Regions from separate parts of the Frischella sp. Ac48 genome, predicted to be linked through region 2. Evidence: riboswitches for the same ligand, from Rfam matches in the RefSeq annotation. Region 2 holds a riboswitch; the other holds the start of a gene.
The links. Region 2 has a riboswitch for thiamine pyrophosphate ahead of thiM (hydroxyethylthiazole kinase). Riboswitches for the same ligand answer to the same signal wherever they lie in the genome.

Region 1: linked by a shared signal. The riboswitch ahead of thiB (thiamine ABC transporter substrate binding subunit) and the one ahead of thiM (hydroxyethylthiazole kinase) in region 2 are both predicted to bind thiamine pyrophosphate.

The regions. Positions count from the first base shown of each region.
Region 1 covers NZ_JAETXP010000009.1:709,077-725,475, forward strand. The annotation lists gene JMI89_RS07855 (hypothetical protein) at 1-1,108, shown strand, start outside; gene JMI89_RS07860 (cold shock domain-containing protein) at 2,528-2,737, shown strand; gene JMI89_RS07865 (thermonuclease family protein) at 2,787-3,254, opposite strand; gene glpG (rhomboid family intramembrane serine protease GlpG) at 3,559-4,386, shown strand; gene cptA (phosphoethanolamine transferase CptA) at 4,467-6,161, opposite strand; gene JMI89_RS07880 (YigZ family protein) at 6,425-7,012, opposite strand; gene nfi (deoxyribonuclease V) at 7,072-7,743, shown strand; gene JMI89_RS07890 (tRNA1(Val) (adenine(37)-N6)-methyltransferase) at 7,748-8,494, shown strand; gene JMI89_RS07895 (basic amino acid/polyamine antiporter) at 8,536-9,936, opposite strand; gene ddaH (dimethylargininase) at 9,997-10,767, opposite strand; gene apt (adenine phosphoribosyltransferase) at 10,991-11,542, opposite strand; gene brnQ (branched-chain amino acid transport system II carrier protein) at 11,518-12,912, opposite strand; gene argS (arginine--tRNA ligase) at 13,420-15,156, opposite strand; TPP riboswitch at 15,276-15,400, shown strand; gene thiB (thiamine ABC transporter substrate binding subunit) at 15,471-16,399, shown strand, end outside.
Region 2 covers NZ_JAETXP010000016.1:54,670-71,068, reverse strand. The annotation lists gene JMI89_RS10645 (sugar ABC transporter ATP-binding protein) at 1-1,183, shown strand, start outside; gene JMI89_RS10640 (ABC transporter permease) at 1,257-2,207, shown strand; gene JMI89_RS10635 (hypothetical protein) at 2,265-3,668, shown strand; gene JMI89_RS10630 (PfkB family carbohydrate kinase) at 3,661-4,545, shown strand; gene JMI89_RS12145 (CHY zinc finger protein) at 5,736-6,035, shown strand; gene folA (type 3 dihydrofolate reductase) at 6,315-6,803, opposite strand; gene JMI89_RS10615 (MJ1255/VC2487 family glycosyltransferase) at 6,838-7,905, opposite strand; gene JMI89_RS10610 (LTA synthase family protein) at 8,178-9,635, shown strand; gene JMI89_RS10605 (LysE family translocator) at 9,755-10,378, shown strand; gene dam (adenine-specific DNA-methyltransferase) at 10,480-11,292, opposite strand; gene JMI89_RS12140 (SPOR domain-containing protein) at 11,330-12,049, opposite strand; gene aroK (shikimate kinase AroK) at 12,112-12,633, opposite strand; gene gutQ (arabinose-5-phosphate isomerase GutQ) at 12,860-13,837, opposite strand; TPP riboswitch at 14,035-14,144, shown strand; gene thiM (hydroxyethylthiazole kinase) at 14,185-14,973, shown strand; gene thiE (thiamine phosphate synthase) at 14,970-15,647, shown strand; gene thiD (bifunctional hydroxymethylpyrimidine kinase/phosphomethylpyrimidine kinase) at 15,644-16,399, shown strand, end outside.

The DNA of each region.
Region 1 (16,399 bases), on a different contig from region 2:
ACGTAACTATCAAACAGAAAAACAAACATTAGATTTATTACCATTGGGGGGTAATTGGTGGCAAAGTAGAACCGGCTCATTGGGAGCAACGTTTTATTTTTGGGATAAGAAACAACAACAATATTATGAAACAACCATAGCCAGAACTAATAGAAGCGATAGTAATTTTAATCAGCACTCAATATGGAATACGGCATCGCTTTGGCAAATGATGCCAAGTGCATTAATGACACACGCTTTTACACTTGATCATCCACGTTTATCAGTAGAAGGGAAACTTGCTAGCAGTGGTTCGAAAGTAACATTACAAAAAACCAGTTGGCAGCATCAAGATTATGAACAATTTAAAGCTAAGGTTGGTTTTAACAATTGGTCAGAATTAAGTCATTATTTACAAAAAAACACGGTGGATAATACATTATTAAATGAAGTCATTTTTATACATATTACTAATTTTGAGCAACCAAAGTTTGATGAAGTTGCGCAAAGCTTAATTTGGTGTGTTGAAGATAATCAACAAAATCAGCTTTTATTAAGAATATTTTGGTATGGGCAACAACAAAAACGTTTGGATCTCTTACATATATTTCTAAAAGCAGGTAATCGACCATTGACGGTACTAGTAAAATGCATAAGGAATGACAATTGCTTAGATCTCGAACCCTTTGCCTTACTTTATAAACCGTTGTTAGATGAAGATATCAATACGTTCAGTTTAGACTTCAACAATATTGAACAAGAACAAAAGGATAAATCAATACTGAGTAAACTGTTAGCTCGTTTCAAATTATCCGTGGCATCAAACACAAAATTCAAGCCAACGCATTACATGCAAAGTACCTTATCAACAATGATAATCCAACCTCTTTTAAATTTACTCCAAAGCTTGACTTGTTCAGGTCGATTGGAACTAGCGACTTACCATAAATCACGATTGATTCAGCTGAAAAATGATTGTAATACTTTAGGGTTAACAACACTTAGCGAAGTGTTAGACAAAATCGAACAAAACCAACAAGTAAACATTGATCATATCCTTCAAGCGGTTTATCTATGTAATTTAATAAGTCGATCTCATTATGAGCTCCCTATAAAGTTAAATGTATAATCATAATACATCCCGTGAGAGTTTACTGTTAACAACGTTCTAACAATATGCAAGTTTAAGCGTTGTTACCAATTTTAATATAATATTATTATGCTAATTCAAAATAAGTTTGATATGACCGAAAAATAGCTAAATTTGCTCAAAAACTTAACGCTTAAATGCGCATTGTTTATGATAAATATTTTTAAATACTAAATGGATATTATTTACGGTTAAAGATAGATATATTATTAATTAGAAACCGATTTATTTAAAATCCTTTTACTTTGTTAATATGCAAAAAATATGGGAAAATTTCTATTAAATAGACTCACTTCGCAACAGTATTATTAATTTATGTTTAAGACAACATTCAATTAATACCTTTTTATAGTAACCCTTACTGAACAATAGCGTACTAAATGAAACCCTTTATTTGATAGCAATGAAATTTAAAGCAGTTGGAATGTTTAAAGGCTTGATATGTTAATTGTATGCATTAGTGTATGAATAATATGCTGACAACAAATTGCGTTTTTTTTATTAATTAATAAGCCAGCCTATGGAAATTATGGTCCATCGATAAGTTAACAATTAATGATATTGGGAGTGTAGAAAATGATATTTGAACTAAAGATTTTTAAGAACATTCTAAAAGCGCTTTCATACTAATAAACTATTTTTACAGAATGTAAAAAAATTCAAGATAAGAAAAAAGTTGCTGAGCTTCATGGAATTTAAAAGAAAGCTTAGATTAAGAGGTTAATTTCAAAAAATTAAAATCATTTGTCAACTAATTTGATTTATTTATATTACTTTAGGTTAAGCATAAATGTTTAAATAGAAATAATGATAACTATATGCGTAACGCTAATTAATTGACTTTATGTGATTTTTAATATAATATTTGATTTAAAACTTGTTTTATATATTATTAATTTTGTATGTAAAATTAATTAAGTCTTTAGCCAAACTGTCGGTTGTCAGTTTATTTAAGTTCATACATCAGAAGTTTCTATCGATTAAACTAATTGGTATTAACTAATTAGTTAATAAGTTTTTAACGTAGACATAATTTTGTCTTTTGTTATAATTTGAATTAATTATTCAATAAAAACATGGTGTTATAATAAATATCGCGTCGTTTAGCAAGAGGTGCCTCAACTTAGAGATACTTCTTGTGTAAAATTATTATTAAGAAAAATTCGAAATAGCTTGCTATCTGTCATGTTATGTGCGTTAATATGCACAGCATACGACGTGCAGCTCTATTAAAGCATTAGAATTTGAAAATAATTCGTTAATAGTATACTTACCATTGTTTGTTTTTATTAGCTTTAGCTTCTTTCTAAGTGTTATAAATAAGATTTGTAAGTTTTATGTCAATCCACATATTTTTGATATGTGTTTATTTTGTTTATATATTTAGGATATTGTTAAATGACTAAAAAAACTGGCCAAGTTAAATGGTTCAATGAAAGTAAAGGTTTTGGATTTATTACACCTGCTGACGGAAGTAAAGACGTGTTTGTTCATTTTTCTGCAATTGTTAATGATGGTTTCAAGACTTTAGCAGAAGGTCAAAATGTTGAATTTTCAATTCAAGACAGTGCTCGCGGACCAGCTGCTGCGGACGTAAAAGTAATCTAAATAACCGATTACACCGAATATTTAAGAACCCTATTTATAATAGGGTTTTTTATTTTTTGTGTGACTGCTTATATACCCATGGTTCAATTGGCTGTTTATCTTGCCATAATCCTAATTTTTTTTGCCTTGCATTTGCTTCAATTTTTAGAAATTTTTGATTGGTTGCATTATTTTTAAAGCTATAAGCCCAAGCATAGCCACTTTTTACCATTTCTTGATTAATATTCATCTGATGATACAAAATAATAGCCAATGTTCTTTTATAAATATCCTTGCCTTTATCTATAATTAAAACCTGTTTTTGATCTATCAATGACGCTAGGTATTGTTTTGACTTATGAGAATAGGGTTGACCATGTTCTGGTGCATCAATATCTATTAAGCGTACTTTTATTTTATTATTTTTCGTGGTTAGAACCTCAACTGTATCACCATCAATAACTTTAATTACTTTTGCTGAAAAATTAGCAAATGCATTAATACTAAAAAAAATAAAAACAATAATCCATTTTTTCATAATGTGGCCTCTAAATTTTATTTAATTACTATAACCGAATTTAGCGTAGATTAACTGAAAGGCATGGCATTTCTCTTATGGTAATAAAATCTATGTGGAAGTTAATTTAATTTTAATGCTAAGTAGCGTTTTTGTGATTTATGTACCAATTTTCTTTAAATGATTTTCATCCGATTTTCGCGTCTATTTATTAAATAAAAATATTTAATCATAACAAAATCTCTATTAAAGCATACTCATTAGCATTAATCAGTTGCATTTTTGGTATAATTATTAATAGTAACAGTATTAAAAGGTGATTAATATGTATTTGGTATCATTTAAACATGCACAATATGCTCAAACTTTTGTGGATTATATGAAAACTAAGGGAATTATTGTGCGGATGGAATCCGATGCAGAAGGAAATTATGCATTATTTCTCGATAGTGATGATGAAAATACTCTTATAACCGTTAAATCAGCATTAAATGCTTACTTAGAAAATCCGCTTGATCCTCACTATACCAATGCAAGTTGGCAAATTGGTAGTAACCTTCCTCATCGTACCAGTAAATTATTTACCCTTAGTTTACCCAACATTATTTCAGTTGGGGGATTAACAAAATTGATCACAGCGACTTGTATATTTTGTTATATGCTACTATTACTTTTTGGTAAAAATATACTTTTAGCCTATTTAGGTTATCCAATTGATGCTAATTATACTCAATTTTGGCGATATTTCACACCAGTATTCATGCATTTTTCATTATTGCATCTAGTTTCGAACTTGGTTTGGTGGTGGTATTTAGGGGGAATGATTGAAAAATATCGAGGAATATATAAACTGCTTGAAATATTAATTCTAGCAGCTATTCTTGGCAATTATGCGACAGCAGAAGTATCAGGTCCCTATTTTGGTGGTTTATCTGGGGTAGTATATGCTTTGATGGGATATGTATGGTTATATGGTGAGAATGTTAAAACTTCAACCATAAGATTTGATCGCGGAATACTTATTATAGCTATCGTTTGGTTGATTGCTGGTTATTCTGGCTGGCTAGGAGCAATTGCTAATACTGCACATTTAGTCGGTTTAATGATTGGCTTGTTATTAGCAGCTAAAGATATTTGGATTTTAAAAAAATAATCAATAACTATTTAAGGGTTGCAAAATAGCTTATTGATTATTTATGGCTAATAACTTGTCACGGCGATTAATTTGCTGTCTTATTTACGAAAAAGCTTATCAAAATCATGCAAACCATTTTTTGCATATGGATCACCAATCCAGCGGGTTGTTTCAACAAAGGCTGGATTAACTAGACTTTTACTTGGTTCATAGAGATTATAGTTTAATCCAGCAAGATCGGACCAAGTATGAATAAAGTCTGCCGTACTATATTTTCGATTAGTATATTGTTGATAATTTACGGCATGAGTCTGTTGCCATTGTGGAGAAATCCAAAGTAAAAATGGAATGGTATACATAGGTTCAGTTGGGGCTTTTTCATTTCGGCCTAATACATCATGACTTGGGCTTTCATAGACATCTTCACCATGATCAGAAAAATAAAGTAAAAACCCATTTGGTTTCGAATCGGCAAAAGTATGAATTAATTGACTTAACACAAAATCATTATAGCTTTCTGCATTATCATAATTATTGTAATGTTCTAACTCCTTATTATCCAAATTGAAATTTTTTGGTGCAGATGTAAACCGTTTGTATTGTTCAGGGAAACGGTAGCGATAATTCATGTGAGTACCTAACAAATGAACAATAATGAATTTCTTTTCATCTTGATCATTAAGTACTTGTTTAAATGGCTCTAGCACCACTTCATCATATTGACGTGAATTTTGATTACGATCATTATTCAAATAAAACTGTTTATCGGCTTGTTGTGAAAACATGGTCAACATGGTATTGCGTGCCGTCATGGTTTGTTGATTAGTAATCCAATAAGTTTTATAGCCCGCCTGTTTCATAATTTGTATTATTGATGGCGATTGCAAATATAAATCAGGATGATGTTCATCAGCAAATGTTAAAACTTGTTGTAATACTTCAATCGTATAAGGTCTGGATGTAATAACATCATTGAACTTGATCAAGTTTTTATCTTGTTGATAAAGTTGATCTAATAATGGGGTAGTATTACGTTCATAGCCGTAAAGGCTCATGCGTGTTCTCGTTGTGGATTCACCAATTACTAATACTAAAGTTCTGGGCATATTGCCATTGCTATCACTAAGATTAAGAATGGGGGGAACAGATTCATAATGTTTCAATAATGCATGCATATTAGTTAATTGTTGATGATATTTATTAAAACTAATCAATAATTGCCATGGTAACGTGGTTTCCATTTTAGACACAATATATTTGACACTGCCATCAACATTTTTATTTTTAATTAATAAGCAATTAAAAAATGGTAAAATCACCGTTAGAAAGATGATTAGCAAACCAAGCAGCAAACGTTTAGTATATTTGACATGAAAAGGGCGAACATGGGTCCACAACCAAAAGGCGATTAAACTATAAATAATTATCGTGATTAGCAAGGTTATACTAAAATATTGTTGTAGATATTCAGATGTTTCTTGCAAGTTTGATTCAGACATCACAAAAAATACACTTTGAGAAAATTCTTGTCTATAAATACAAAAGTAACTAATTGGAATTAATGAAGTCAGCCATAATATAATCCCCAATATTAAGGCAATTTTTTTGCAATATTTGGGAAATATTAATCCAGGAATTAAACATAAGAGTGTATAGATTAACGAATCACGTAATCCACCAATCATGCTATGCTTAGTTATCACTAACACGAGCTGCAATCCACATGAAAAGTAAGCATAAAAGAGATATTGCCAAAAAAAGGTTTGCCAAAAATTGATTTTTTTCTGATCCATGATTTAAAGAAATAAACATAAGGGTTAATCAAGTTTAGCAAATAAAAATTAAGAAAACCTTAAATCAAATTAATTTCTTAAAGTTTTCTTTCAAGCCGTTAGGTGAGATTTATTCTTGTGTTCGATAGAGATTAATTAATTTTTCTGTGCTATCCGCATAAATGATGCCAATACGAAGTGCTTTAAAATGCCATGATTAAATGATTGTATTTAGAATTAGCTTAATTCTTGCTCGACTGAGTATTGCAATAAAATTAATTAGCTTAATCTAAAATAATTATCTGTTCACGTCCTCGGGTCAGGTTGGTTACCGTTTGATTAAGGTTGGCTAACTTTTCTTCGGTAATCGCAAAAATGATGTCTGTACCAAGCGCATTAAAGTCTTGTGATTCAATGACTGCATTAGCTTCTTTAAGCCGGTTCTCCAACACGGGCCATTCAGCATATAAACATGACAAAGCACATTTTATACGAATCACAATGGGTTGTAATGGTGCTTGTTGTAGGCAATGGCTGGCAGTACTTCCATAAGCTCTAATTAATCCACCTGTTCCTAATTTTATACCACCAAAGAAACGTGTTATCACCACAATAGTCTGATCACAATCTTGTCCTTCAATAGCAGCTAAAATAGGGCGGCCAGCAGTACTGGTGGGTTCACCATCATCATTAAAACGATATTGATTACCGATTTTCCATGCCCAACAATTATGAGTAGCAGTAAGATCACTGACTTTTTCAATAAATTCACTTGCTTCCTGAACAGTATTAATTGACGCTGCATTGACAATAAAGCGACTTTTTTTAATTTCTTCAGTAAGACAAAAGGGGGTAATCAGTGTAAATGCCATGAAATAATCTGCTAAAATAGTGAAACAGCTTAATAATACGATACTAAAAAAAAATGTCTATCAATTTAGAGCAATTAAAGCAACAACAACTGGATTATGCTTGTCGTATAATCACCCAAGATGATTTTGATTTTTCTGAACCACGCTATATTGGTGGTACTGATGTGGGATTTGAAAATGGTGGTGAAATAACTCGAGCGGCGATTGTTGTGTTGTCATATCCTGATTTAGCACTGGTTGAATATAAAATTGCTAAAATTAAGACAGCCTTTCCCTATATTCCAGGATATTTATCATTTCGGGAATATCCAGCTTTGCTTCAAGCATGGCAACAAATTGATCATAAACCAGATCTCTTGTTAGTGGATGGTCAAGGTGTTGCGCACCCAAGAGGTATCGGTATTGCCAGTCATCTTGGTCTATTATTAAATATGCCAACGATTGGTGTTGCCAAAAAAAGGCTTTATGGTCAACATGCAGAACTTGCTGGTACGCCATTAGCTTATGAAAAATTAATGGACAAATCAGCGGAACAGCAAATCGGTTGGGTATTACGTAGTAAACTTCGCTGTAATCCGTTATTTATATCGACCGGTCATCGAGTGAGTCAACAAACTGCATTAAAATGGGTCATCAACTGTTTGCAAGGTTATCGTTTGCCTGAACCAACTCGTTTTGCTGATGCCGTGGCATCTAATAAACCCTTGTTTGTCCGTCGTTTGCAAAGGTAGTTAAATGCAGAAATTAAAAAAAGGTGGTTTTACGTTTAAACATTTTTTTGTTGCTCATGATCGAAGCCCAATGAAAGTTACTACCGACAGCTGTCTATTAGGTGCCTGGGCACCAATTGATATTAAGGTTAGGCGAGTATTAGATATCGGTACTGGTTGTGGCGTTATTGCTTTAATGCTTGCTCAGCGTTTAGCACAACAGCCTTGTCAAATTGATGCAGTGGATATTAATGAGCAAGCCATTTTGCAATGTCAACAAAACATTCAAGAAGCACCTTTTAACAATATTACCACCTATTTACAAGATATTAATCAATTTAATGCCAGTAAGTCAGGCTACTATGATCTTATTGTTACCAATCCACCTTATTTTGAACCGGCAGTCAGTTGTCGCAATCAACAGCGTCAACAAGCACGTTATACGGAAAGTTTAAATTTCCAACAGCTGATAACGACAGTAAAGCGCTTATTAACACCTGATGGTAAATTTTGTTTAGTATTACCTTATCATTTAGCTGAGTTATTTAAACAACTGTGTGAAAATAATCAACTTCTACTGTGCAATAGATTAAATCTACGTTATACAGTGGCGAAACCATATTCGCTTACTTTAATGTGTTTTTCTCCCTGTCAGCAAATAACTAGTGAATCTGAGCTTTATCTACGCGAAGAAAATGGAAAGTATAGTGATGATTTTAAACAATTGTTAGCCGATTTTTATTTATTTAGATCATCAGTAACGAATAATTAATTTAATTGACTAATCGTTACTGACCCGTTCTAATTATCTTATTACAGATAAAAATACCCTAACGCACTTATGGCCAATAGCACGATAATTGTGGCATAAACCTTATCATGAAAATAATTGAATACCATTAATCCTCTTTGCTTACGGGCATAGCGGTAAAAAAACAGCCCTAAGCTGTAAAGGATCATAGAAAGCAATAAATAGCTTAAACCACCTGCGTAGATCAGCCATAATCCGTATATTGTGCCACTAAGGCCAATGATAATTAAATATATTTTACCCTGTGCTAAGGCAAGTTTAAACACAAAAGCGGCTGAAAGTAGGTAAGGGATTAATACCATTGAGGTAGAGAGCTGAATCAAGGTATTATAACCAGATTGATAAAAATGAGCCATAATTAGCAAAATACTAATGAGTAGACTTGTTAGCCATAAGGCATTTGCCGGCGTACCTGCTTTATTTACTATACCAAAACAGCGAGGAACAGTATGTTGTTCACCATGACCACTTAAGAATAACATTTCGGCCGCTAACATTATCCACGATAATAAACCTCCACTGACCGAAACAATTAAACCAAGATTGATAAAAGTAGCTCCCCAGCTTCCAACAACGCGTTCAATCACTAATGCCATTGACGGATTTTTCATGGCGGCTAATTCGTGTTGTGGTACGATCCCTAATGATAAAACTGATACACATACTAATAATAAGCTGGTAATAGCAAAGCCGAAAAAGGTTGCACGGCTTATGGTAAGGATATTTTTAGCTCTGGCTGCATAAACAGTGGCACTTTCAATACCTAAATAGACCCATACGGTATATAACATGGTATGTTTAACTTGTTGCACAATCGATCCTAGCTGGGGAGAGCCCCAAAAATCAATATTAAATGTTGTGACATTAAAAGCCAGAATGATACAAACAATAAACAGTCCAATCGGAATAATTTTAGCCAAGGTAACTATACAGTTTAACAGGAATGCTTGATAAATACCTTTTAATACAAAAAAATGCACCAGCCATAGAAAACACAGTCCGAAGATGAGTGAGGCAAGGGTGGTACCATCGCCAAAAAAACGCAAATATTGAAAGGAGCCAAGTGCGCTACATAATATGACTAAATAGCTTGCGCATGACATCCATGCAGATATCCAATACCCCCATGCGGCATTAAAACCAATATAATCACCAAATCCCTCCCGAACATAGCCATACAAACCGTCGTTAATCTTATAAAATCGCACTGATAAATATTGAAAAATACGCGTTAGCATGAACATGCCTAATAAGGTAATTATCCAGGCAATTAATATCGAGCCAGCTCCAGCACCTTCAGCCATATTTTGTGGCAAGCTAAATATACCACTCCCGACAATACTTCCTACCACTAAAAGAGTTAATGGCAATAAGCCAAGCTTTTTTTTCACTGATTTATTCATTATCGATTCTTAATGTTAGTTTGTTAGACGATTAATATTTTGTATAACGTTAAATTAGTATTAAAATCTTAATGACATACAACTAACGCCACCATCAATTTTTCGATATTCGGAGGTATCAACTTCAATAACCTGATAACCTAAAGCAGCAATTTTTGCTTGAGTTATTGGATATCCTGCAGGCATAATAACTTTGCCATTTACCCATATACAATTAGCAGCATAGCTTTCAGATTCTGGAATTTCAATTATGTTAAGATGTTGAAACTCGGGTTTAGTAATAAATTCTCCAGCAGCTAATAGATTATTATTTTCTAAATAAGCCAGACCTGTTTTGAGATGTAATACTTTTTCTAAAGTAACGATGGATCCCGTCATACCATATTGATTTAAGATTGCAATTATTTGTTCCGCACCTTGCTGATTCGTTCTGGCGGATAAACCAATATAATAATGATTATCGACCATCATGATATCGCCTGCTTCTACTGTTCCTGGGGCGGTAATTTTTTGTACTTTATCGCGATAAAAACGTTTAATAGTCTCTTCTATGATTTGGGTTTCACCTCGGCGGCTTTCTGCACCTGGTCGAGTAATAATGGCACAATGTGGTGTACACAATACCGGATCTTCAACAAAGACAGAATCGGGAAAATTTTCATCAGCGGGGAGAATTGTAATATCAACATCACATTTTTGTAATGCACGGATATAATTATTATGTTGATCTAAAGCTTTTTGATAATCAGGTTTACCTAAATTGGCTGAAGTCAATCCATTGATAAGTGATTTGGCAGGAGTTCTAGTAATAATGTGGTTGAATTTTGTCATTTTCATTCCTTAATAATTATGCTTTATTAATGAATAATAATTCACATTATTTGCTTAATCAAGCACTAAATTGATTTTTTATGCTGTTTTTATTGTATATTAATACAATAAATAAAAATAATTTCATAACTATTGGTTAATCGGATTGAAAAAAGTAGGGAGATTAGGGAAACGTTTCATGAAAATTAAAGTAGGGCAATAATCATATTGCCCGAGTTTAAAATTATTCACCAGCAAATTCGACTAATGTAAAACAATTTACTCCCATTTCAGTAAGTTTGGTTTTACCACCTAAATCAGGTAGGTCAATTACAAAAGCAGCATCTTCAACGATTCCACCTGCTTTACGAATTAAATTTGTAGTGGCAGCGATGGTTCCACCAGTCGCTAATAAATCATCGATCATCAGTACCCGTTCACCAGGATTAATGGCATCGGTATGGATCTCTAATGCATCTTTACCATATTCTAATTGATATTCTTCTTTAAAAACATGGCGAGGTAACTTGTGTGGTTTACGAACAGGAATAAAACCCGCATTAAGAGCTAAAGCGACAGGTGCAGCAAAAATAAATCCTCTGGCTTCTGTACCAACAACTTTATCTATTTTTTTATTACGGTAGTGTGCAACGAGTAATTCAACCGTTGTTTTAAAAGCCTCTGGATTTTCCAATAAACTGGTAATATCCCTAAATAGAATTCCTTTTTTCGGATAATCAGGAATAGTAATAATACTATTTTTAATAAAATCTAATTGTGCTTGGTTGTTTGGCATAACTCATGTTCCTTAATTGCAAAAATTTTTTTCTGGGTGGTACACTTAGCAACAATGTAGCCCAGTATACCACCAATAATCGCTGGTGTGATCCACCCAATTCCTTGTTGATATAAAGGCATGTAATCGATAAATCTATTATGGAGTAGATTAACAAGTTGAGCGATAGTTGGTAGATATTCGTATAATGTTGTATCTGGTAAAAGCATAGTATTAAGTTCAGATAGAATACTGGTAAAAAGCGTAAAATAGATCGCACCAATATAAACTAACTTATAACCATCAAATAGTCGATGAATAAAAGTTAGTGCGATGAACACAATGGTTACAGGATAGATGACAGATAATACCGGAACCGAAAATGCTATCAGGGCATTAAGCCCAATATTGGCAAATAACGCACTGATAATAGTAAATAAAATTGCATAATGACGATAAGTCAATTTAGGATATAGTGAAACAAGATAATTGGCACAGGCATGCGTCAACCCAATGTTGGTTGTCATACAGGCAACTATCACCATTAGACCTAATATCAGATTACCCCAAGTACCAAAATAATAATTTGATGCATGTGCCAGCACTTGTCCACCATTTTTAAGTATCCCTAATTGAGAAACACTACTTGCACCCATATAAGCTAAAGCGATGTAGAAAAAAGCTAAAATAGCGCCAGCTATCAAAGTAGCTTTAAAGCAACCAAGCATAATTTTATGTTTATCCTCTATGCCAGACTGTACAATACCTTGTACAACAATTATACCAAATACTAAAGATGCTAAAGTATCCATAGTTAAATAACCTTGTGAAAAACCGGTAAAAAAAGGTATTTGTTGATAGTCTATGTTAACTGGTGGTAATGGTATGCCCATAGGAAAACATAACGCAGCCAAAATTAAGATCAGAATAAAGCCGATTTTGATGGGTGTTAAAAATTTCCCAACGATATCGATAAATTTATGCGGACGTAAAGATAGAAAGCAGCATAACCCATAAAACAAGATTGAAAAAATGGCTAAAGCTAACGAGCTATGATTTTCACTAACAAATGGTTTTATGCCAATTTCATATGATACACTTCCTGTTCTTGGCATAGCAAATAGCGGACCAATGGTAAGATAAAGGGTTGTGGCAAAAATAAAACCAAATATCGTTCCCGCACGTTGGGTAATTTTCAGACAATCTTGCTCACCGGAAAATCCTACCGCAATCACACCTAATAAGGGTAGTATAACCCCAGTAATAATAAATCCCCATGAGGCCAACGCAAAATGATCGCCCGACAATTGTCCTAGCATCACTGGAAAAATAAGATTGCCTGCACCAAAATACAGTGCAAACAATGTTATCCCAATTACAAAAATCCGCATATTATCCCTTTATAATTTAGATCGAAACTCAAAAACTGACTATTATATACTTTACTGAGTGTTTTTGGCAAAATTAGATGTATTTCCTAGACTTATATAATGTAATAACCTTGAAATAATCATTTAAAAATTAGTATCACATATTTTAATGATGCATAGTGAATATTTTTCTGTTTTATTATGATCAAAGAAGTGTTTTTCTAGATTGGTGGATTCGATATTAAATAGCTAAAGTTAACATAATGACAATAATCAATTTTAAGCGAATTAGTGAAATATCATTACTCATAAAATAAATATAGAGAACGAAATGAAGATCCGTAGTTTGATATATTGACATTTCAGTAACGGTGATATCGCCTAAGTAGGTTAATGTTGCTGTTATGGAGTTAAATTTTTACAAAATAAAATCTTAGCAGATTGAATTCATAAAGGCCATGACAACTAGAAGGTACATAGTCCGGTGATGCTTAATATCACCGGATAGAGATTAATCTTTAAGGAAAATTACATCTTTTCAACTGTCTTAATGCCTAACATATCTAAACCTATTTTTAATGTTCTCGCGGTTAGAGCAGCTAGTTTTAAGCGACTTTGTTTTTGTAAATCATTATCAGCGGATAAAATTGGACAGTTTTCATAAAAACTTGAGAATAAAGTAGCAATATCATATAAATAATTACATAAAATATGTGGTAAACCATCTTTAGCGACTGTAGCGATAGTTTCATCAAATTGCGCTAGACGAATGGCTAATGCTCGCTCTTTGTCTTGCGTTAGCAAGATATTACCGCGCAATGCTGCGTTTATCGCCAGCTCGGCTTTTCTAAATACTGATAGTACACGGGTATAAGCATATTGTAAGTAAGGCGCAGTGTTACCTTCAAAAGAGAGCATGTTATCCCAGTCGAATATATAGTCAGTAGTCCGGTTTTTAGAAAGGTCAGCATATTTGACTGCACCTATCGCTACCGCATCGACAACTTCAGCTAACTCTTGGGCAGTAAGTTCTGGATTTTTGGTTTTTATTAAATTAGTTGCACGCTCGCAAGCTTCATCTAAAAGATCGTTGAGTTTAACTGTATCACCGGAGCGAGTCTTAAATGGTCGACCATCTTTTCCTAACATCATACCAAACATATGATGTTCTAATGCTAAAGTTTCTGGAATGTAATGTGCTTTTTGGGCAATCAACCATACTTGTTGCAAGTGTTGATGTTGGCGTGAATCAGTATAATACAATATCCGATCGGCATGTAATCGTTCATAACGATACTTTAGGGCCGCAATATCCGTGGTGGCATATAAAAAACCGCCATCACGTTTTTGAATGATGATACCCATCGGATCACCTTCTTTGTTTTTAAATTCATCTAAAAACACGACTAAAGCACCTTCACTAACCACGGCTAAGCCTTTAGATTTAAGATCAGCAACAATGTCTGGTAATAGGGCATTATAAATACTTTCACCCATGGTATCTTCAAGTGATAAAGTGACATTTAAACGTTGATAGGTAGCGACATTTTGTGTCATAGTTATATCAACTAGCTTACGCCACATATTACGGCAATATTCATCACCACCTTGTAATTTGACAACATAATTTCGCGCTTTTTCAGCAAATATCTCATCTTCATCGTAATGTTTTTTTGCAGCACGATAAAATGATTCTAAATCAGCTAATGCCATATCATTAGCATTTTCGTTTTGCATCTTTTCCAGATAAGCTATCAGCATTCCAAATTGTGTTCCCCAGTCACCAACATGGTTTGCACGAATAACATGATGACCCAAAAATTCCAGTACTCGGACAGTTGCATCGCCAATAATCGTCGATCGTAAATGGCCAACATGCATTTCTTTGGCAACATTTGGTGCTGAATAATCGACGACTACATTTTGGGGGTGACTGGCTAAAGTCAGATTTAATTTGTTATCATTCAATGCCGCTTCATTTAGCTGAGCAATAAAGTCAGTTTTGAGAAAAATATTAATAAATCCAGGACCGGCAATTTCGATCTTTTCTGCAACATCGGTAAGTTCTAATTCAGCAACCACTTTTTCGGCTAATTGGCGTGGATTAATAGCCATTTTTTTGGCTACAGCCATAATACCATTTGCTTGATAGTCACCAAATTGGACTTTTGTTGATTGCTTAATTAAGGCGTCACAGTCATGTGGAGCACCCGCTGCAATCATGGCTTGTTTAATTTTGTCAGATAATAAATTTTGAATATTCACAGAAATGTACCTAATTATTGCGCAATAAATTGGGCAATATAATACCTGTAAAGGAGACAATTGTCATGTTAACAATGTGATATGCATTTACTTTATTAATAATTCAGTTAAGATAATTATTGTTCTCAACGGGGAGCAAAAGGCGAAAGCCAAGCTGAGAGTTGCGCTTCATGGACTATGGAAAGCATGACCCGTCGAACCTGAACCGGCTAATACCGGCGGAGGGATTGAGCCTATCAAAGATGTCTTATGCATCATCTTGTGTCAACTCAAACCTTTTGTCTTTTTTCTTACTTTTTGACATTGGAGGCAAAATGTTTCGTCATTTATTGATTATTGGCTTTATGTTAGCCATAACTCCTTTAGCGATGGCAAAGGATAAACCAGTTTTAACTATCTATAGTTATAGTTCATTCCAATCTAAATGGGGAGCAGGAGATGAAATAAAACAAGGCTTTGAGGAGCAATGTGACTGTACCGTCAAGATTGTTGGTGTAGGTGATGCAGTAACGATCCTTAATCGATTACGATTAGAAGGCTCAAACACCAAAGCCGATATTATTTTGGGGTTGGATACGAATTTAATCAGTGCGGCAAAAAAAGCGCGATTAGTGCAACCGCATCAATTAACGAAACCGGCTGATTTAGCTGTTAATTGGTGGGATGATGATTTTATTCCTTATGATTATGGTTATTTTGCATTTATATACAATCAAAATAACATCACCAATCCGCCGACGAGCTTAGATGATTTGATTCATAACCAACATAATTGGAAAATTGTTTATCAAGATCCACGAACTAGCTCACCTGGATTAGGTTTTTTATTATGGATGAATAAAGTCTATGGTGCCAAGATTGACCAAGCCTGGCAAGATCTAGCGAAGAATACGTTAACCGTTACTAAAGGATGGAGTGAGGCATATGGTTTGTTTTTAAAAGGGGAAGCTGATTTTGTATTAAGTTATAGTACGTCGCCAACAGTACACATTATTAATGATAACGATTATCAATATAAAGCTGCAATCTTCCAAGACGGTCATTACCAACAAATCGAAGTAGCAGCGATGACACGTTATACCAAACAACAAGCTTTAGCGCAGCAATTTTTAGCATTCTTGTTAACGCCTAACGTTCAACATCAATTTGTCGAAAAGAATTACATGTATCCGTCGATTAAGATTGATTTACCTAAAGCATACAGTGAAATTGATTCGGTCACCCATTCATTATCGTTTACGGC
Region 2 (16,399 bases):
AGGCCGAGAACCTATTAACAAATGGGGTTTGAAAGATCATAAAAAAATGATTAGTAAAGCACAGATTATGATGGCAAGTATGGACCTATCAATCGATGTTCTTACACCCGTTTATAAGCTAACAATTGCACAACAACAGCTAGTCGAAATTGTTAAAGCTATTTCTTTTAATGTCAGAATTTTAATTATGGATGAACCAACATCCTCTTTAACGGAAAAAGAAGTTGAACAATTGTTTGTCATGATTAAAAAATTAAAAGAACATAACGTTAGTATTATTTATATATCTCACCGTATGGATGAACTTTTTGCTATTACCGATCAAATTAGTGTTATTCGCGATGGTGAATATGTTGATACGGTTAAAACTTCTCAAACCCATATTGATGAGCTAGTCAAGATGATGGTGGGGCGAAGTTTAAATAATTATTATCAACGTAATTATCAACAATCTAATGATGTGATTTTAAGCGTAGAAAACCTGACTCGAAATGGTGTATTTAGTAACATAAATTTTCAATTAAAAAAAGGTGAAATTCTCGGTTTTTCCGGTTTGATGGGCGCAGGAAGAAGCGAAATTATGCGGGCGATTTTTGGCGTCGACAAATATGACAGCGGTACAATTTATTTTGAAAATAAACCTATCTTGATACGCTGCCCACAAGATGCTATCGATTTAGGTATTGCCTTGGTGCCAGAAGACCGTAAAAAAGAGGGATTAGTACTTAATAATAGTATTGGTTTTAATCTGTCATTAACTGTTCTCAAGCAATTTATTCATGGATGTTTTGTTAATCACAAGCAACGTGAAAAAATTATTCAAAATTATATTACAAAACTCAATATAAAAACACCGAGCGCGAATAAAATCGTTGGTGAACTGAGTGGCGGTAATCAACAGAAAGTTGTTATTGCTAAATGGTTAGCAACATCGCCGAAACTGATTATTTTAGACGAACCAACAAGGGGCATTGATATCGGTGCCAAAGCTGAAATATACAAAATTATTGATGAATTATGTGCTAATGGTATTGCCATCATTATGATTTCATCGGAATTACCCGAAATTATTAACATGTGTGACAGAGTTTGTGTTGTCGCTAATGGCGAAATACAAGGTGAACTATCTCAGACTGAACTCTCACAAGAAAAAATTATGAAATTAGCGACAGGGAGAGCTTAAAATGTTCAGTAAACCTAATAACAGTTTAAATAGCAATCATACTAGCCAGTATGCAAATACACATAATTTAATTATAAAAAACTTTCTTGATTTCTTTATTAACAACATTGGTATTTTAATCGCATTAATTTTAATTTGTATTATTCTGGCATTTTCAACACCGGTATTTCTTACCCAAGATAATATGTTGTCGGTATTAAGACAAGTCTCTACTAATATGTGTTTAGCGCTAGGTATGACATTAATTATTATGTTGGGTGGTATCGATTTGTCTGTAGGCTCAATTGTGGCTATGGCGGGAACGCTGACCGTTGGATTCATCTCTATTGGTGAAATGGGCATCATACCCGCTATTTTATTGGGACTGCTTATTGGTACGTTATGTGGTGCGGCAAATGGTGCTGCAATAGCCTACACTGGGATACCACCATTTATTGTTACTTTAGCGATGATGATGATTGCGCGTGGTATTGGCTTTATTTACAGTGGTGGTCAATCAATTCGTATTTTTGATGATAACTTTACCACAATTGGCACCGGTTACTTAGGCGTAATTCCTTACCCTGTTATCTATATGTTTGTATTTATCGTCGTTATGTTAATTATTGTCAATAGAACGCGTTTAGGAACATATATTTACGCTTTAGGTGGTAATCGTGAAGCGGCAAGATTATCGGGCATTCCGATTAAACGCGTGGAAATTATTGTTTATACCATTGCTGGTTTTCTGGCTGCTTTTGCCGGCATTGTCCTTGCTGCACGAATGTATTCAGGGCAGCCTTCTGTTGCGCAGGGTTATGAAATGGATGCTATTGCGGCATGTGTGTTAGGTGGCATTTCCATGTCGGGAGGCATTGGTCGTATAAGTGGTACTATTTTAGGCGTTTTTGTTATCGGTATTATTAATAATGGTCTAAATTTACTTGGCGTAAATTCATTCTGGCAACTGGTTGCGAAAGGGGTAATCATTTTCTTAGCGGTTTATGTTGATATCTTGAAAAGAAAACGAAGTAAATCTGCCTAAAAAGAAAGCTATCAAGCAACAAAACAGATTTTACAATTAAATATAGGACAAATTATAATGAAAAAATGTACCTTAATGCTCAATAATCCTGATGGACTAACCAGAAACAATGAGCCGGTGTTGACCCGATTATGTTTTCCTGATGAAGGGATAAATCCTGCTGATTTGAGATTAGTTAATGAACAAGGTGAAACGGTTCCCCATCAATTATTTGATCTCATTTATTGTAATGAGCAGCGTATTTCAGCTTGTTCTATCGCTTTTATCGTTAACAATATGACGAAATTAGTCGAAAACTATACCTTGGTATGTCAACCTAATAACCCAGTAGCAAACATCAAGGGCATTGAGCAATTAAAACCTACTTTATCAGACGGGGTAAAACGGCTGGATACCGGTCATTATATTTTAGAACTCTGTCGTGGTACTGGTGATGGAACTTCATACGGTAAGTGGGGTATAAGATATTTTGCCGCAAAAGCGGAGGGACGTAATTTAATTAAAGATTGTTCTAATGCTATTGGTGGGTTTTACGGTCCATTCTTTACGCCAGCAAACGGATTAATCAATCCACCCGAACATTGTATTGTTGATTGTATCACTGAGGTTGAGGGACCGATTTATTGTCGTTATCGTTTTAATGGTGAGGTTCCTAATGGCCTTGATCCTGCGTTACACAATAAAAAATTTTCCATTGTTTGGGAATTCTTTTATCAATCACCTTGGTTTAGACGTCGTTATGACGTTGATGATTTTACTACCTTTGTCGATGGTATGCCTGTTATCAACAAAATAACCGTTGGTGATGAATATGAAAGTGGTCAGAACGATGTTGTATTCTCGCGTTTTGCTAGTTATGGCGGAACCTATTATCGTGAAGGTGATTTATATGCCAAAATTTTAGCAGCCGAAGTAAATCGTATTTTATCACAACCCACGCAGACACTTTCTGAGAATGCCAGACAATATCGTGATTCTATTGGTGATAATATTAATGCGGTATCTTGGGATTTCTTTTGGCGATTATTTTGTGTTAAAGAAGGCATATTGACAGATGAAGAAATTAGAGACCATGTAAAAGATATTTTACGTGAAGCGCATCACGTGGTACATAAAAGCCCGCGTCATCGAGATGTTTTGTTTGCTAAGGAAGTTGATGTAAATAGTGTACCAGAACAAACTATTTTTCCGTTAGCTGCCAATAAAACAGCTGAAATCAATCCACAATCGGGGTATGCTATGGTCTGGTACACCAGTAATATTGTTGGTCGCTATCAAATTGTGCAACGTAAAGATTCCGGTTGGGTAAATTGGGGAACGAATGGTGAAAATGAATACCCAGAACTGCCTACTGGTTCAACAATTTATACTGCTTACGGACAATTTGAAGATTGGCAACAACAAGCCGACAGTATGGAAAAAAATATCGATATCAAACAAGGAATAATCGAATATGACTAACCTAAAGATGATCGCAGTAGGTGAGTTTCTATGGGACTATTTACCTAACGGCAAAAAAATTGGCGGTGCTGCCGCTAACTTTTGTTATCATGCTAAATCAGCCGGCGCTCAAGCTATATTGGTATCAGCCGTTGGCGATGATGATAATGGCAAAGAATTATTGAATCAGTTGGCTATGTTAGCTATTCCGCATAGCGTACAAATTTCAGCCAATTATGCAACGGGTAAAGTGATGGTGGAACTCGATGCAGACGGCAAGCCGACCTACAACATTCTTAATCCCGTCGCCTGGGATGATATCCAACTAACAACATCGTTAGAACACTTACTTCAAGATGATATCGTGGCTATTTATTTTGGTAGTCTTATTCAACGCAATAGTAATAATCATCAATTATTAAAAAGAATTGTGGCTGAATTGCCGGAAAAGGTAAAAATTATTGTTGATATTAATCTTCGCCAAAACCATTATACCAATGATATTTTGCGTTTTTCAATTGAGCAAAGCCACATTTTAAAACTGAATGATGAAGAGCTTCCGGTTATAGCCCAATTACTCAATATTAAAAATGATCCTAAGGTATTGTTTGATTATCTTAATCAACATTATCAATTAGAGTTATTAATTTATACCTGTGGGAGTGAAGGGAGTTACCTAATTAATCAAACTGAGCAAGATTACTGCCCAGCGGAAAAGATTACCCCAATTGATACGGTTGGTGCTGGCGATTCATTTATGGCAACTGCAAGCACCTTGTATTTAAAGGGAAGATCATTAAAAGAGATTAATATTAAGGCAAACCATGTTGCAGCGTATGTTTGCACTCAAAGTGGTCCAATGCCTAAAATGCCAGATGAATTGATAAAAAATTTATAGCTAAATAATGGCATTATTAGTGTGATTCATTATTGAAAAAGGTATCGTTCATTTTTGTAAGTTTCTAGCCAATTTGCTGATAGATTTGCCTATCATCTTTCAAATCGACTTAAGCTGATGGAAAAGCAAACATTATGCTTAAGTTGGTTTTCAAATTTCAGTTAGTGATTAAATAATTGCTAATAATATTATAATTTTTTATTTTAATGTCATAACAAAATGCAATTTGATTTGGTTTGTTAAATCATTTTCACCACGAAAAACTGTCTGGTTTTTCCTCAATATGTTGTGATATTTTATCGTCTAATAGTTATATCTTTGCTAGTTGCACAGTTTCTTGTGAAATATGAAGACATTTCAACAACTTTTAAGAGATCTTTAGCAAAAGCTTTATTAAACAATATATTTCGATTTTTATTAAACATTAGTAAATTTATCAAGGTTTTTTTGATAAGGAATAATATAATAAGGCAAAAGATATTCAGTAATAATTATATTGTTTTTATTCTGGTTTGGTGAAAGTTAATCTGTAATCATCTATAAACTGTTCTATCATTTGTTAAATACAAAGTTATCTATTCTAAAATTGCAATTAATAATAAGTGTAATAAAGGTTTAGGTATTGGGAAATATCAATAAGCTGCTATTTGTTATCAAAATTGGTATACGTTGTTAATTACAGAAAGTGGGGATCCTTTCAGAAACAACTTGGTATTTATGTGTTTGATTCCATTAGACCAAAATGGTTGATTAATCGTTAATCTATGATTTTACGGATTTAGCGTATGATAGTTTTAATAAAGAAAATATCCTATCAAGTCATATTTTTTTATTTTTTGCTTAAAAAGAAATAGGTATTGACCCTATCGAACAAATGATAATCGCCTTAATTGCATTTTATTAATCATCTTTTTAATGTTGTTATTCTTGACAAAAAACAGCAAAATTTTTTAAGCACGATTTTTTTGTGCGGTAAATAAAAAAGTAGTTATACTTTTTAACCATCATGCATTTAATTCATGAATTATAAGATATATATTATGATTCTAAGTGAATATGTTTGATAATTGATACTCAATATTGAAAATGTCTATTCAGTTAAATAATAATAAACTGAGATGCGTTTGAGAGTTGGTATATTACGTTTGTGAGAAATCATTAACTGTTTTATCTTTAGTTGGGGGTAGATTATGATTCGAGGAATTCAAACTGATGACAGCGGACGCTGTATACATTACCATAATGAAAATGATATTGTGGCGCTTCAATGTGGTCAATGTAAGCAATATTTTGCGTGTTATCAATGTCATGACGAAATTTGCGATCATCCGTTTGTCGCGATACAAATTCATCATACCAAACCTGTAATGTGCGGGAAGTGTAAGGCATGTCTAACATATGAACAATATCAACACTATAAATGTCCATTTTGCTTGGCTGAATTTAATCCCCGATGTGCCCTTCATCAAGATATATATTTTAAAAAGTAAATATCATTTTATGGCTAATGAACATAATTTAGTTTATGTTGTGTAAGGTGTTTCTGTGAGGATCAAATGAAGCATTTGCTCCTAAAGTAAATAGAAACCAATTAAAAGATTGCATCAAAATGATTGCACCTGCAAAAAAACCTGAATCTTAAACCAGACCTGGATGATGATAAAATGAGTAATTGCAACGTAAGCTTTTAAATATTTTAAATCTAATCGCTAATATCAACAGTAAGTAAATGAATTTGAAATATTTGTTGCTATTATTTTGCAATGAGTTTATTTTTTTTCCAAAATCTCAAACCAATAATCATAGGGATTTTTTTCGTCAGCTAGATGATACTCTTTAAATATTGATTGCCATTGTTCACAATGATAATTAGGAAAGTGAGTATCGCCGGCAACGTCGGTATTAATGTGGGTAAGATAAAGCCGATTCACTTGTGGTAATACTTGTTGATAGATATTACCTCCACCAATAATGAATACTTCTGGACTCGTTTTAACAATAGCCAATGCTGCTGGTAATGATGTTGTCCATGTAATATTTGGATTATTGCTGGTTTGAGGCGTTCGGCTAATAATAATATTATGTCGATTCGGTAGTGGTCTTCCTATCGATTCAAAGGTTTTTCGTCCCATAATAACCGGTTTATGTAAGGTATTTTTTTTAAACCATGCTAAATCAGCAGGCAAATGCCATGGCATTTGATTATTTAACCCAATTACTTGATTGTTGGCCATCGCGACAATAATACTTAAGATCATAATTAGCTCTTTAAAATATTTTTCCTAGTTTAAACTATAAGATATAACCTAATTCAGCAATTTTTTGCTGGACATGTTCAGGATAGTGAGTCTGTTGCCACAAACGCTCACTTAAATTGGAAAGCGGTTCAGCCTGACCAGAGACAATCCAATTAGCTAATTGTGGGGCAACATCAGGATAAATAACAGGATCTGGTGATGATTGTGTCAACCAATATTCAAGAACAGTTTGATCAAGTGAATTCATCACTGTCGCTAAATCTAATTGCTGCAAACAATGCCCATTGTATATTTGTTCAAATTGACCGGAAACGGGTTTAGTGAGAATTTTTTTTCCAAGCACTAATGCTTCAGAGATCAACCCAAAGCCAGTATTACTAATAATACCGGAACATGAAGCTATCGCTTGAGTGAAGCTATCGCGACATAATGGGTGTAGGCTAATATTATGCTCGACTGAAGCATGTTCTATATTGGGGTGAAAACATTCAAATTGATATTGTTGGCTAAAAGGTGCTATCAAATTAAAAATATTATTCAATGATTCGAATGGTAAATAGACAATTATTTTTTCATTCTCCGGTTGACTTACCATTGGGTCAATTATTGGTGGGATTAAAGTATGACCGAAATGGAACCAATGTAAACCCACTGGATCAGTTACTGGCGCATAATATTTCATAATGGCATTAGCAATTAAACCATATTCTTTCGGTTTTAAATATTGGCAAATAACCTGATTACTGATCCCTAAGCATTTTCGTTCTTGATGATAAGCCGCCCAAGCACTAACCGGTTCAAAGTCACTGATAATGGTATCATATTGGTCAAGATTTAATTCTCGAACATCCTTTATTAAACGAAATGCACGAATGCGACTAATTGTTTTACGAATATTAATTTTACCATTTTGGGTAACAAAGCTCATACCTTCATAAGTTTTATAATCACCAAAATCATTCATATCGAAATAGTCTTGAACGTTGCGACCACTAAAAATATAATCAACATTAGCTCCAGCAGCTTTTAAAGCTTTAGCTAAAGTGCGGCAACGACTAATGTGTCCATTGCCGGTACCCTGAACACCAAAAAGGATCTTCATTATATTTTCCTTATCATATTTGCCAATTGTGATTGCTGTTAACGTATCATAGCAGAATCTAAGCAATTTGATATCAATCTAATTGATAAAAAATAATAAAGATTATTTATTGTTGTAATCGTATAAATCTTATTTTTGCTATTTTATTATAAACCATGATCGACTGCATAAGATCATTATGTTTTCTGCAAATAAAAAACTGATCAAAACTGCAAAAAAACAGGTTTAAGTATATACTAACCAGTATTTTTAACGATGAGTTGTATCGAATTATGTTGTTTTTTCCTGTTAATGCTTGGATAGTTTTTCCTTTAGTAATTATTACCACGATGTTAGCTTCGTTTGTTACTGCTAAAAAATATAAATATATTATCGTATTAATGCTAACTATTTTTATTGTAATGGAAGTGATATCCATCTATTTTAGTGGCGGATTTATTGATTATCAGTTTTTTGTTAACTTAAATATTAATGATATTTGGGAAGGATTGTTAATTTTTAAATTACAAGCTTTATTAACGGTATTACTATTTTTGGTTTTTATTTTTTTATTAACCAAACTTGCCGCTATTTGTCGTAGAAAAATTAATGTCCAAATGCGCCTAATGGTATTCGTAATAATGATATTATCGCTTAATTATAGCCATGGCCCGTTTGATAAACTACTTGAATTGTCTCGTATAACTGGTGCATCTAAGATAGATTTTCAAGAGGCTCTAACTCAGCTTAATATGCGTGATTATCCACTAAAAAATCAGGTTTATGCCACACAAGGTAAAAATATTATCGTTATATCTTTAGAGTCATTTGAAAAAGGGTTTTTAGATTTTGATCAATTAACTCCTAATCTGAATCAATTACGCCAAAAATATAGTTTTTATGGCGATATCCCAATGGGGAAAGGCAGTTCATGGACCACGGCTTCCATGTATACTTATATGACGGGAATGCCTTTTTTAGTAGGAGGGATAAACACTAAACCATTTGCTAATTATTCACAAACCCAATTAGTTAGTTTAGCTGATGTGCTGCATAAAGCAAATTATCAGACGCGATATGTGATTGGCGATCCAACCTTTTCAGGTATTGGCCATATCATTTCCATGCTAGGAATCGATATTGTCAGTGAATCAAATTATCCTGGTCAATATCCACAGGCGCCCTTTGGTTTGTATGATAAAGATACGTTTGATATTGCTAAACGTCAAGTGACAGAGTTATCTAAAGAAAATCAACCATTTGCATTATTTATCTCGACTATATCAACTCATGCTCCAAGTGGTTTTTATGATCAACGAATGGAAAAAGTGATTGATAAGCAAGATGATAATATGGCGTTTGCCGCAGCTTCACTTGATTATAATATTGGGCAATTTATTGCTTATCTTGAACAGCAAGGTATATTGGAAAACACTGTTTTTTATATTTTTCCAGACCATTTAATGATGGGAGCGGGTACACCTACCATTGCTAAATTATCGACTAAGCCACGTTCTCTTTATGTTATCACTAATGCTAATAAGGAAGATCTCGGGCCATATGCCTCGTTACCAGATAATATTTATCAATTAGATATGCCACGAATTATTCTCGATGGTGCAAAAATTAAATCTAATGCTCGATTCTGGACCGATTATCTTAATGATCAAAAAGTGACACATCGGGCAGAATATGTTGAACGTGTATTAACCGATATAGCAACATTGAACTGTTCAGCCGCCATACCTTAACATTGCTGTATTTATGACTAGCATGAATTATGAGTAATAATCGTCAGTCATTAATATATCGGTTGATTATCGATAAATGGCAAATATAGTTGGCAATTAACTTTTAGAGTATAAAAAATATGGAATATGAGTCATTTATCATTGTTGCGACTATTAGCTTGCTAGGTATGATTTCACCAGGGCCAGATTTTTTCTTGGTTGTGAGAAACAGTCTTAATTATCCGCATAAATATGCGTTAATGACTTGCTGGGGTGTTATTATGGGAATTTTTACCCATATGAGCTACTGTGTTGCTGGCATTGCCGTATTGATTCAAACAACACCATGGCTGTTTAATACTTTGCGTTATGTTGGTGCTGCTTACCTGGGGTGGATTGGTATAAAGGCGCTATTGGCTAAAACAAATGGTGTGAGTTATGTAGATCGTTCTTACAATATCTGTAAAATCAATTACTTTAAAGCTTTTATGCAAGGATATTTATGTAATTTACTTAATCCTAAAGCTACGCTATTTTTTTTAGCGATATTCACACAAGTTTTGGCATTGGATTCTTCTTTATTAGAAAAATTATGTGTAGCATTGATTATCTGGATTGAAGCTGTGCTATGGTGGCCTTTAGTTACTATTGTTTTTCAATCTGAAATAGTGCGACGAGGGTATTTTAAAATACAGTTTATTATTGATAAATTATTAGCGGTCATTTTACTTGGGTTAAGTCTTAAAGTTGCACTGGATTTTTAATATTATTAATGTATTAGAAAAGACCTATTTAAAATTTAATTGCAAGCTGTTCAACATTGCTATGGGTATTCTAACTGAAATATATTAATATATTGAAAAAGTTAATATGAGTAAAGTGCTAATAATTCATCAATCTTTTTTCGCCCTTGTCCATCACAACTAATAGAACGGCGAGTTTCAACTAAATGTAGCTGAGCATCTTTATACCATTTTCGAGTATGAATAGTATCATGATTGGAAATTAGCACTGGAATTTCTTGCTTTGATAATTTTAGTGCAATATGTGCTAAATGTTTCTGATCATGTATTGTAAAGTTGATCGAATAATAAGTCGTGAAATTAGCACTTTGCGATAACGGCATATAAGGTGGGTCACAATAAACAACGGATCCTTTTTGTGCTTTATTCATGACTTGATGATATGGGGCACAAATAAACTCAGCACGCTGTGCTTTTTCCGAAAAAGCAAATAATTCTTTTTCTGGGAAATAAACACTATGATATTGCCCAAATGGAACATTGAATTCACCGCTACTGTTATAGCGACATAATCCATTATAGCAATGTCGATTTAGATATAAAAATAGTAATGCTCTTTGATAAGGATTTTTACTATGATTAAAGTGATCACGTAATTCATAAAAAGCTTCGGCTTGATTATTTTGTTCGGTAAATAATAGCTTGGCATCTTCAATAAATTTTTGCGGTTTATTTTTGATGAAATTGAATAATGAAATGAGATCCTTATTAATATCAGCTAAGATATACCGCTTATAATTTGTATTCAAAAAAACTGAACCAGCTCCTACGAACGGTTCAATCAATAAATCACCATCTGGTAAGTGTTTTACTATTTTATCAACAAGCGAATATTTTCCACCTGCCCACTTAAGAAAAGCACGTTGCTTTTTCAAACGCGACTCCCGTTAACTCTCTGAGAATACTGATCGATCATTGCAAAACTTGCTTTTCTTTATTTACAACTGTACCGGATTTAACCCAAGGAGAATTGCGTTGTAAGTCTGCTGATAAATATTGTATAACTGTTTTTGCATCTTTAATGTTAGCAAATTCACCTTTAATAAGCACAAACCAAGGTTTATTTTCTCTGCGTGTCTCGTAGATTTGGTAATTAGCCAATTTATTTGATTTGACAAAAGCCATCATACTTTCAAGTGAAGATGTTGCAATAAGTTGAATGGTATAATGATTATTTTGAATCGTTTTACCTAATGGTAATTCGTTATGTTCGAAATCAACATCGGTGTTTTCGCCATTGAATTCTATCAACGAACCATTTGCATTATAGTATTGCGACATATGTTCAGTTATGTCATCAGGTATCTGAATTCGTTCTGTGCCATAACTGAGATCGACATCTGTAAAAGTTGAGTTAGACGATATATGACTCGGAGGATTTAGCGTTTGATAACCGCGGTTATTACTAACTTGCCCACCGCCAGCATTTAAAGAATTATTTCTAATCTCATCTTGCGGCGAACGACCAGTAGCCATTAAAAAAATTATCAATAATAAAGCAACAATAATCATAGCCATAATGATTATTATCAACTTTTTATTCATAAAAAAAGATTGAGTTAGAATTGATGTGCTCTGTGGTTGCTCAGAGAAATAGCGATCTTCTTTATTTGTACGAATTGGTTTATTCACAACGCCTCCTATGACTCACAATGCATAAATTTTGAAAACATTATAATTACTCAGCAGTGTAATTATATCTGTTCTATTTGCTCAATAATATAACTAGCTACACCTTTAGCACTCTGTTCGTCTGTTTTAATTGTAATATCGGCTATTTCTTCATATAACGGTACACGCTCTTCTTCAAGCTCTTCATAACGTTCACGAAGATTATTATTACCTTGCAATAATGGTCGTCGTTTATCTTTTTGCGTACGTGCCATCTGTTTTTCAATTGTTGTTTGTAAATATACCACAATTCCTCTTGCAGATAGGCGATTACGTGTATCTTTAGATAAAATAGAACCACCACCAGTGGCTAATACAACGCCTTGTTTTTCAGTAAGCTCGTTAATCACTTTCTCTTCTCTGGTACGGAAACCTTCTTCTCCTTCTAAATCAAAGATCCAAGCGATATCCGCGCCAGTTCGTTTTTCAATCTCTTGATCTGAATCAAAAAAATCCATGCCTAGTTGTTGTGCGATCTGCCTACCAATAGTACTTTTACCTGCCCCCATTGGGCCAATTAAAAAGATATTTCGCTTCTCTGCCATTATAAATTCATCATCTATATTTAGTTAAACATGCTGACAATTTGTTTTAAATATCTTTATCAGATAAAAAAACAAACTGCAATACTTTTAGTCTCCGTTCTAAAGACAAAATTTAGGGCGATAATTATCGCAGGAGATAGAGCTATTTTGCAATAAAAAAATGCTGATTATTTATTTCCAAGCATAAATAATATTAACTTTCTTTAATTGCATAGAGTTTTCAGCCTTATGAAATACCAGCCTGATGCAAATCATGGATATTGATTGCTCCTACCAAACAATCATTTTGATCAACCACTGGGGCTGCAGTGATATTATAATCGTTAAATGATTTAAGTGCTTCAATGGCCTTCCAATTCTCAGGGAGACGATACCCTGGTGTTGTCATAACTTGTATAATTGGATCATTTAACGTACCGTCTTTCAATAATAAACGACGTAAATCCCCATCGGTGAATACACCTTTAATGTGTCGATCGGTATTACAAATAATGACTAATCCTAATCCTGTACGACTTAATTCTAACATTGCATCAAATACAGTAGCATTTTCAGGTATTTTAGGAATACGTTCACCAGTACGCATAATATCTTTTACACGATTAAGTAATTTTGCCCCTAAACTTCCAGCAGGATGAGAACGGGCGAAATCTTCTTCATTAAAGTTTTTCGCTCTCATTACTGTTATAGCCAATGCATCGCCCATTAGTAGCGTATTAGTTGAACTAGACGTTGGGGCTAATCCCATAGGACAGGCTTCTCTTTCAATACTGACATCTAAGACGGCTTTTGCTGCTCTGGCTAATGGCGATGTTTTTTTGCCAGTGATTGCAATAATTGGTATACCTTTATCTTTCAGTATTGGCAATATGTAATTAAATTCATTTGCCTGACCAGAATATGAAATCAGTATGATAATATCTGTTTCGCTAACCATACCTAAATCACCATGTAATGCTTCCGTTAAATGCATAAAGAATGAAGGTGTACCAGTACTGGCTAAGGATGCAGCAATTTTTTTGCCAATATGTCCCGATTTGCCAATACCTGAAACTATCACTTTTCCTTTTGTCGTTAACATTAATTCACAGGCTTGAATAAAGTTATGATCAAGACGAGCAGGTAATTTTTTCGCTTCACTAAGTTCTAACTCTATTACTTCACGTCCGTATTCTAATAATTTTGTGCGTAATGGTGAATTCATATAATTGATCGTACTTAATCTAAAATTTTAATTAGTGTACCAACAATCATTCAAAAGTAAATAAACGTTTAATTGACGTCATACATTTGTTAAATAAAACCGTAACAATAAATTAAAATAATAAAAATTTTTTGCTCATTTTATTATCATTTTGATATTTGATTGTTTATAAAATAGCATGCATAATAACTACTTATTTATTTGACTCGGGGTGTCATAACAATGATGAATTGTTTTATGGCTGAGAGCTTACCCGTTGAACCTGATCTGGGATCATGCCAGCGTAGGGAAGTCGGAATGCTATCCTGCGATAGTCACCTTCTCTACGATATTAATGAGGAGAGAGGATGACCACTATTATTTCATTTCAAGCCGATCAAGCTATTCCTTTTATAAAACAAGTCCGTCTGCAAAATCCATTAGTCCACTGTATTACGAATGATGTAGTACAAAATTTTACTGCTAATATTCTATTGGCAATTGGTGCTTCACCGGCAATGGTGGTAGCGGAAGAAGAAGTGGAATCATTTGTAAAAATTGCCAATAGTTTATTAATTAATATTGGTACCATCGAACAATCATCGGCAAGGAGTATGCAACTTGCTGCACATACAGCAATGATGACTAAAACACCATGGGTACTCGATCCTGTTGCGGTAGGAGAAGTACTCACATTTCGAACCAATATTGCAAAGGCGTTATTATCTTGTTATCCAACCGTGATTCGTGGAAATGCGGCGGAGATATTGACGCTGGTTGGGCAAAAGTCCCAAGCTAAAGGCGTTGATAGTCAAGATTCTACCGAAATAGCGTTAGAAGCGGCAAAAGAATTGGCCAGTCAGGTGCAAACCATTGTAGCAGTGACCGGTAAAGTGGATTATGTGACGAATGGTCAACAAGTTTATGCCATTTCAGGTGGCGATATCGCCCTTACACGTGTTACCGGTACCGGATGTTCATTATCGGCTATGGTTGCCGCATTTGTTGCTGCTACACCGGATGATCGGTTAACCGCTACCGCTTCAGCTTGCTTTATGATGAAAAGAGCTGCTGACACGGCCATTCATCAACAAGGACTTGGCACATTTGCCATATCATTATGGGATCAGCTTTCGCTGATGGAAACAATATCATGAGTAGCAGAGATAATATGCGTCAAAAAAAGCTCGATTTATCCCTTTACCTCGTTTTAGATCCTGATTTATGTGGTGGAATTGACGGTATGGTTAATACTACTCGAATTGCTGTCGCAAATGGTGTTACCGCCGTCCAACTAAGAGCTGAACATGAATTTACCCGTCGTGATTGGTATCTCGCTGCATTAGCATTAAAACAGGTATTAAAGGATACCACGGTGCCATTACTCATTAATGATCAAGTTGATATTGCCTTAGCTGTTGAAGCTGATGGTGTGCATGTTGGTCAGAAAGATCTTCCAGTTGATGTTGTACGCAAATTAATTGGTGCCGATAAATTATTGGGATTATCAATATCAAATTTACAACAAATCAATCAAGTTAATTGGCAAAAGGTAGATTATTTAGGTATTGGACCCGTTTTCCCAACCATGACGAAACAAGATGCTGCACCACCATTAGGTATAACAACTTTAGCAGAACTTAATCAATTTAAACAATGTCCTGCGGTAGCAATAGGGGGAATTAATTTACAAAACGCCGCCGAAGTTATGCAAAGTGGGAGTGACGGAATCGCCGTGATTTCAGCTATTTGTGGGCAGCCAAATATACCGTATGCCACAAGGCAACTTTACCATGTTATTGAACAAGCTAAACAAGGAATAAAAAAATGACAATTGCATTAACAATAGCAGGTTCAGATCCCAGTGGTGGTGCCGGGATTCAAGCTGATTTAAAAACGTTTTCCGCGTTAGGTGCTTATGGAATGGCAGTTATTACAGCACTTACTGCGCAAAGTACCCAAGGCGTATCAGATGTTTTTCCTGTCCCCGCTGATTTTGTTAAACAGCAGTTTGATGTGTTAATTAACGATAGTAACATTGATTGTTTAAAAATCGGCATGTTAATGAATGAAGCGATTGTTAACGCTGTCGCTGAACTATTAAGTCAAAATCCGCTACCATATGTAGTATTAGATACGGTAATGGTAGCAAAAGGTGGACATGCATTATTAAAACAAACTGCCATAGATGTTATTCGTCAGAAACTTTTACCTCTGGCAACGATAATTACACCAAATTTACCGGAAGCCGCAGCTCTGCTTAATTGTCCAGAAGCAACTAATGAGTCGCAAATGCAACAGCAAGGGCAAGCATTATTACAGTTAGGTTGTAAGGCTGTCTTGATGAAAGGCGGACATTTACCGGGTGATGAATGCCCCGATTTTCTAATCACATCGAAAGAGATAATACGTTATGCGACAAGAAGAGTTAATACTAATAATACTCATGGTACTGGTTGTACTTTATCCGCAGCGATTGCCGCATTATTACCAGTACTACCTTTAGGCGAAGCAATTAAACAAGCAAAGGATTATTTAAGTGGTGCAATAGCTAATGCAGATAGACTCCATGTTGGCAAAGGG